Regions from separate parts of the Streptosporangium sp. 'caverna' genome, predicted to be linked through region 3. Evidence: riboswitches for the same ligand, from Rfam matches in the RefSeq annotation. Region 3 holds a riboswitch; each other region holds the start of a gene.

Region 1 (2,192 bases), 1.7 Mb from region 3:
GTGGGGCGGGCGTGCCGCAGCGCACCAGCACGTAGGTCTCCGGCTTCGCCCCGGGCGCGGGCTGCTTGACGGTGGCGACCTGGTAGTTCTTGGCGTAGGTCAGCGTGAGGTTGGTGGCGTACTCGAGCGTCTGCTTGACCGGGAAGTAGTCCTTGGCGGCGTCGAAGCCCGTGACGCAACGACCCTCGGCCCCGGCTGGGGACGGTGACGCCGAAGCACTCGGTGAGCCCTGCGACGCGGGAGCGCCACAGGCGGTGGCGGCGAGCAGGACGGCGAGTAACACGCCGGCGATCGGGCGGGGGATGCCCATGGATGGTCTCCTGGAAACTGGCCGCGGCCACCGTTCCTCGACGGCCGCCGCGACGGGCGAGAGGCCGGATCACCAGGAGAGTCCTGCACGCTGGGCAGGCTGAAGGGCGCCATGGCAGGAGAACCGCATGACGGTCACCGTTCCTCTCTTGGGGAGATCCGCCCCATTTCGTGAGGAGGCGACAGCGTGAGTCTCCTGGCTCTCGGGTCGATGCTCCTCCCGGCCTTCCCACCCGCGTGCGGGCAGTGGCCTGTTCGGGATTCGCTCGCCGATCACAGTGGCGGGACCGCACCGGATTCACACCGGTTTCCTCGTTCCGCCGTCGCCTTCACCGGCCATGGTCGCACAACCACCATCAAGGACAAAGCGGCCCCTGCCCTGACCGGACGCATCTGACGAACAGAGGAACTCTGGGCGATGGCGCCGTCGTGGGTGGGAGCGGGGCTGAGGATATGCTTCCGAGCGCGGTTGGTTCTTCCGGCGTCCTGTGGACACCGGAAGTCGTAAGAGGGAACCCGGTGTGAATCCGGGACTGCCCCGCAGCGGTGAGTGGGAACGAACGCCGTCATCGGCACTGGATGCGCGTCATCTGGGAAGCGACGGCCGGTAGGAGCGAGCACGACGCCCACGAGTCCGAAGACCTGCCAATCGCCCACGCGCCGTCCGGCGCGTGGTGGTCCATGGTCTCGTGGGAGGACCGGGGATGCGTCTTTTCGCATGCCTTCCGCGCGAGCGTGGACCGACATGGCATGAGCCGAGGGAAAGACGCCATGAATCAGGTCACCACGACCATCCTGGGTTATCCGCGCATCGGGGCCCACCGCGAACTGAAGCGGGCGACCGAGCAGTACTGGGCGGGACGGATCGACGCAGGCAGCCTGCGGCAGACAGCCGCCGAACTACGGCGGCAAACGTGGCGGGAACTGTCGTCCGCCGGGCTGGACGCCGTCCCGTCCAACACCTTCTCCCTGTATGACCACGTGCTGGACACCATCGCACTGGTCGGCGCGACCCCCGAGCGATTCGCCGGCGCCGCGGATCCGTACTTCGCGATGGCCCGCGGCGCCGAGGGCGTGGCGCCGCTGGAAATGACCAAGTGGTTCGACACCAACTACCACTACCTGGTCCCCGAGCTGGGGCCGGAGACCCGGTTCCAGCTGGACTGGAGCAAACCGCTGGCCGAGTACGGCGAGGCGCTCCAGATGGGCATCGAGACCCGGCCCGTACTGCTGGGACCGCTGTCGTTCGTGCTGCTGGCCAAGGCCACCACACCGGATTTCGCACCGCTGCAGTTGCTGGACGGTCTGGTCGAGCTCTACGCCGAACTGCTGGAGCGCCTGGCCGCGGCCGGGGTGGCGCAGGTGCAGTTGGATGAGCCGGTGCTGGCCGCCGACCGCACGCAGGAGGAGTTGGCCGCACTGCGCCGCGCCTATGCCCGGCTGGGCTCGCTCAGCAGCCGCCCGCGATTGCTGGTGGCCACCTACTTCGGGCAGATCGGACCCGCGCTGGAGATCCTGGCCCACTGCCCGGTCGAGGCGATCGGCTTGGACTTCGTCTCATCTCCCGCGAACCTGGAGGCGCTGGCCGCCATCGGCGGGCTGCCCGGCAAGACTCTCGTCGCCGGCGTCGTCGACGGCCGAAACGTCTGGCGGACCGACCCCGCGCGAGCGCTGGCGACCTGCGCGGCGTTGCTCGGCCTGTGTGATCGGCTGGTGGTGAGCACCTCCTGCTCGCTGCTGCACGTCCCGCTCGACCTGCGGGCCGAGACCTCACTGGAGCCCCGGCTGCGCCCGCGGCTGGCCTTCGCCCGCCAGAAGGTCGACGAGGTCGTACGGCTCGGCCGCGCCCTGAACGGCGAAGAAACCATCACTGCCGACAGCGG
Region 2 (2,192 bases), 3.1 Mb from region 3:
GGCGCGGTGCGGATACGACGTGGCGGGGTGAAGACGTACAGGCTGACGATGTCGGGCGGCTCGGCCACCCCCGGGCCGCCGGCGCGGACCCAGGCCGCGATGTCCTCGGCCGCGTCCGGATCGTTGACCAGGCCGAGCCATACGGGACGGCCTCCCGCGGCGCGTCCGGCGGCCGACGGCTGGACGACGATCACGTTCGCCTGCTCACACACGTCCAGGCAGTCGGTGACGCGGACCACGGTGACCTCGGCCAGGCGGGTGACCTGTTCCGCGTGGTCGAGACCGGCCACCTTGTCCGCGCTGCCGCAGCAGCAGCCGCGGCAGATGACGATCCTGCATGGTGCCTGTTTCCTCATGCGTGCGTGAATCCTTTGCCGGTGCGGTCGAGCGGGTCGGATGGAGGCTTGAGAGGGGGTTTCGGCCCGGCTTCCACAACGGTGGGTTCATGGGCCTCCTCGGGTGTCTCGTAAGGCTCGCGTCCACTGCTCCCGGCGGGTCTCGGAGTCGATCAGGGCGCAGTCGCCGCACTTGCCACCGGCGGGCAGGCGGTAGTACAGGCAGCAGCTGCGCCGGACGAAAAAGAGGCGTCCGGGTGCGGGTTCGACCAGCTCACCACTGCTCTCCAGGACTCCCATGGAGAGCAGTTCGCGCTCGAGCGCGACCGCGCGGGCGGCGAGCTCGGGGTGTCTTCGGGCGATCGCCTGTACGGTCCCGGCCAGCGCGGAGGCGGCGTTGCCCCACAGCAGACCGGGGGCGATCTTGATGATCGCCTGCACGGTGTGTGCCAGCGGCTCCAGCAGTCCGGTGACCACGGCGCGATACAGCGGCTCGGCGGCCCGGTCCGGGTCGGTGATCTCCCAGCCCGCCGGGTGAGTGACCCGCAGCGGGATCGGGCCGCTCGGCGTGGGTCGCCAGAACGAGCGGGCCGGTGCCAGGTCGACGAGCAACTCGCGGGTGACGGCCGCACCGATGACCGGCGACCACAGGCGAGCGGCCAGGCCCTGGAAAAAGATGGAGGCGGCGATCTGGGTCTCGGTGGTGCTCAGACGTTTCGCCACCTCGGCGATCCTGTCCGACAGCGGGTCCGGGTCGGTGAGCAGCTCGGTGAGCGGGCGCCACCCGGATTCGAGCGGTTCCGTCTCGACCTCGAAGTAGGCACTGATCGTCGCCACCTCGGCCAGAACCTCGGCGACATGGCGGGAGGTCGCGGGCCGCGGTCCCGGTTCCGGGTCGCGGGCAATGCCCTCCATGCCGTGCACCGTTCCTCTCCTGGGGAGATCCGCCCCATTTCGTGAGGAGGCGACAGCGTGAGTCTCCTGGCTCTCGGGTCGATGCTCCTCCCGGCCTTCCCACCCGCACGCGGGCAGTGGCCTGTTCGGGATTCGCTCGCCGATCACAGTGGCGGGACCGCACCGGATTCACACCGGATTCCTCGTTCCGCCGTCGCCTTCACCAGCCATGGTCGCACAAACGGTCACTCAGGACATAGCGGGCCCGACTCCGTCGCAGGCGCCTTGCGCCCCGGGCCCGGCCCGGCGACGAGCGGCGCCGAGCGTGGCCGGCCACGCTCGGCGCCGCTCGCGCCTCAACTCACCAGCCGGCTGCTATCGCTGCCGAAATCACCAGCGGTAGAAGGTGTTGGGGTAGTAGACCTGGCCGTAACCGAAGGGAGCGTACTGGAACTGGTTGAAGCCGAAGGGACGGTAGTAGACCTGGCCGAAGCCGTATGGGTTGAAGGGATCGATGAAGTTGTCGCCGCTGGCGGTGGAGAGTCCGGATACGACAGCGGTTTCCTGGGTTATCGCGCTTGCGCCGGCGGGCTGGGCTGACACCGCCATCGTGACGATGAGGCTGGAAGCCACCAATGTGCCAACGGCGAGAGCGTGCTTCAACATGAAATCACTCCGTGTCTGATGTTTGAGCCCGGCGTGCTGCCGGGGCTTACAGGGCGCCGAACCGGTTTCCCGGAAATATGGCGAATCGGCGTCATGTAAGACGCTAGTTGAGGGCTATACGGACGTTCACCCCAGAGAGAACAAAGCCTTGGTCCGGGATCACCACCGAAAAAGAAAGCCGGAGGTTACACCGGGGCGGAGATCACAAATCCGACCTTGGTGATAAATCCGGCCAGTGACTCGGGGCGGCGCATGCGTTCGAGCCGGTTCTCGATCAACACGGTGAGCCGGTCCTCA
Region 3 (2,192 bases):
TCGGCGTCGTTGGTGACCTCGAGGATCTCGGTGCAGAGATTGGAGAGGTGGATGACGTTCTCGGGTCGGGCCGTCTGGTTGGAGGTCCGGTTGGCCGCGTCCTTGAAGGTCATCCAGCCGTTGCCCGTCTGGGCCAGGGTGCGCATCATCCGGCCGTACAGGGAGCGGGCCGGGATCTGCTTGACGAACCGGCCCTCGGCCTCGGCGGCCCGGTAGGCCTCCTCGAACGCGGCGCCGTACAGGTCGGTGAGGTGCGGGACCTCCTTGGGGTCGAACAGCGACCAGACGCCGTCGGCCTCGACCCGGCGCATGAACTCGTCGGGGATCCAGTTCGCCAGGTTCAGGTTGTGCGTACGGCGGGACTCCTCGCCGGTGCTGTCCCGCAGTTCGAGGAACTCCTCGACGTCGGCGTGCCAGGACTCCAGGTAGACGCAGGCCGCGCCCTTGCGGCGACCGCCCTGGTTGACCGCGGCGACGCTGGAGTCCAGCGTGCGCAGCCACGGCACGATGCCGTTGGAGTGGCCGTTGGTGCCCCGGATCAGCGAGCCGCGCGAGCGGACCCGGGTCCAGGCGATCCCGATCCCCCCGGCGTACTTGGACAGACGCGCGACCTGCCCGTAGCGCTCGTAGATGGCCTCCAGGTCGTCTCGGGGAGAGTCGAGCAGGAAGCAGGAGGAGAGCTGGGGCCTGCGCGAGCCGGAGTTGAACAGCGTGGGCGAGCTCGGCAGGTAGGACAGGGTCGCCATGAGCGCGTACAGCTCGGCGGCCTCCTCGACGGTCTCCGACAGGCCGCAGGCGACCCGGAGGAAGAAGTGCTGGGGGCGCTCCAGGACCTTGCGGGTCTCCGGGTGGCGCAGCAGGTAGCGGTCGTAGACCGTGCGCAGTCCGAAGTACTCGAACCGCTCGTCGGCGTCCGGCGCGATCAGCGCGTCCAGCGCGACGGCGTGGGCGGCCACAAAACGGGCCAGCCCGTCCTGGATGAGCCCGGCCGCGTGGGTCGCGGCGATGGACTCGGAGAAGGTCCGGACTCCGTGCCCGGCGGCCTCGTCGGCGATCAGCTCGGCCAGCATCCCGGCGGCGATCCTGGAGTTCGCCGGATCAGTGATCACCCGGGCGGCGGCCTCATCGATCGCCAGCCGGCGGTCGACCGGGTCGTTCCCGATCTCCTTGGCGACGTCGACCAAGGTCTGTGTCACGTGTTACCCCTCGCGTGCTCGTAATTCCCCCTGTTGGCTCTCGCCGGAAGGGCGCACGCGTCTGAAACGGTTCCGGGCATGCCGGACCGCCTCATTCCGCGAGCCCTCCCTCGAGGCCCTGGACAGTTTTCATGGTCGAGTCGCGCCTCACCTTGCACACTCCAGGCCGCTTCACACGTCCCTCGGTGCCCGGTTCGGCTCCCTCGCTCATGACATGGTCGAGTCGCGCCTCACCGCGCACACTCCAGGCCGCATCACACGTCCCTCAATGCCCGGCTCGGCTCCCTCGCTCACGACATGGTCGAGTCCCGCCTCACCTTGCACACTCCAGGCCGCATCACACGTCCCTCAGTGCCCGGTTCGGCTCCCTCTCCATGCATCACCGGCAGGTCTTCGGACTCACGGGCGCCGTGCTGATGCCTACCGGCCGTCGCTTCCCAGGCAAGGTGCGCCCAGTGCTCTCATGACGGCTTTCGTTCCCGTTCACCGCTGCGGGGCAGCCCCGGACTCTCACCGGGTTCCCTCTTACCTCGCCCCTCTCGGAGCGAACCAGCAACGAGGAAGGATCCTACATCTAGGGGCGCTTGACGCAACCACCCCTACACCTTGTGCTCGAAGACTTTAGAAGTCCTAGATCGTAGAGCACCCCGCGGGTGCGTCCGGTCTCGGTGACGAGCCACTGGCGGAAGTCCTCGCCGCTCAGGTACACCCGGTTCCAGCCGTTGGCCGCGCACATCTCCTGCCAGCGCGGCGTGGCGTCCAGCCGGTCGCACAGGGCGACCGCCGCGTCCCGGTCCTCGGGGCGCATGTCGCGGGGGCCGAGCAGGCCGCACCAGTCGCTGTACTCGAGCCGGACCTCCAGCTCCATGAGCGTCGGCGCGTCGATCCCGTCGATCCGCTGGCCCGAGGAGACCACCAGGGGCCTCATGCGGCGCGCGGCGATCTCCTTCTTGAAGGAGCGGGCCGATCCCAGGATCGCGGCCACCCGGCCGTCGT

The links. Region 3 has a riboswitch for cobalamin ahead of DKM19_RS30700 (ribonucleoside-diphosphate reductase subunit alpha). Riboswitches for the same ligand answer to the same signal wherever they lie in the genome.
Region 1: it holds a riboswitch for cobalamin, as region 3 does, so the genes downstream of both, metE (5-methyltetrahydropteroyltriglutamate--homocysteine S-methyltransferase) here and DKM19_RS30700 (ribonucleoside-diphosphate reductase subunit alpha) in region 3, are expected to answer to the same signal.
Region 2: it holds a riboswitch for cobalamin, as region 3 does, so the genes downstream of both, DKM19_RS17260 ((2Fe-2S)-binding protein) here and DKM19_RS30700 (ribonucleoside-diphosphate reductase subunit alpha) in region 3, are expected to answer to the same signal.

What each region holds. Positions count from the first base shown of each region.
Region 1 covers NZ_CP029711.1:5,288,960-5,291,151, forward strand. Annotated here, with positions in the region: gene DKM19_RS23425 (ABC transporter substrate-binding protein) at 1-310, opposite strand, end outside; cobalamin riboswitch at 478-668, opposite strand; cobalamin riboswitch at 763-974, shown strand; gene metE (5-methyltetrahydropteroyltriglutamate--homocysteine S-methyltransferase) at 1,081-2,192, shown strand, end outside.
Region 2 covers NZ_CP029711.1:3,912,543-3,914,734, reverse strand. Annotated here, with positions in the region: gene DKM19_RS17265 ((2Fe-2S) ferredoxin domain-containing protein) at 1-356, opposite strand, end outside; gene DKM19_RS17260 ((2Fe-2S)-binding protein) at 444-1,250, opposite strand; cobalamin riboswitch at 1,289-1,479, opposite strand; gene DKM19_RS17255 (hypothetical protein) at 1,620-1,895, opposite strand; gene DKM19_RS52520 (hypothetical protein) at 2,081-2,192, opposite strand, start outside.
Region 3 covers NZ_CP029711.1:7,023,505-7,025,696, forward strand. Annotated here, with positions in the region: gene DKM19_RS30700 (ribonucleoside-diphosphate reductase subunit alpha) at 1-1,196, opposite strand, end outside; cobalamin riboswitch at 1,563-1,765, opposite strand; gene DKM19_RS30705 (tripartite tricarboxylate transporter substrate binding protein) at 1,771-2,192, opposite strand, start outside.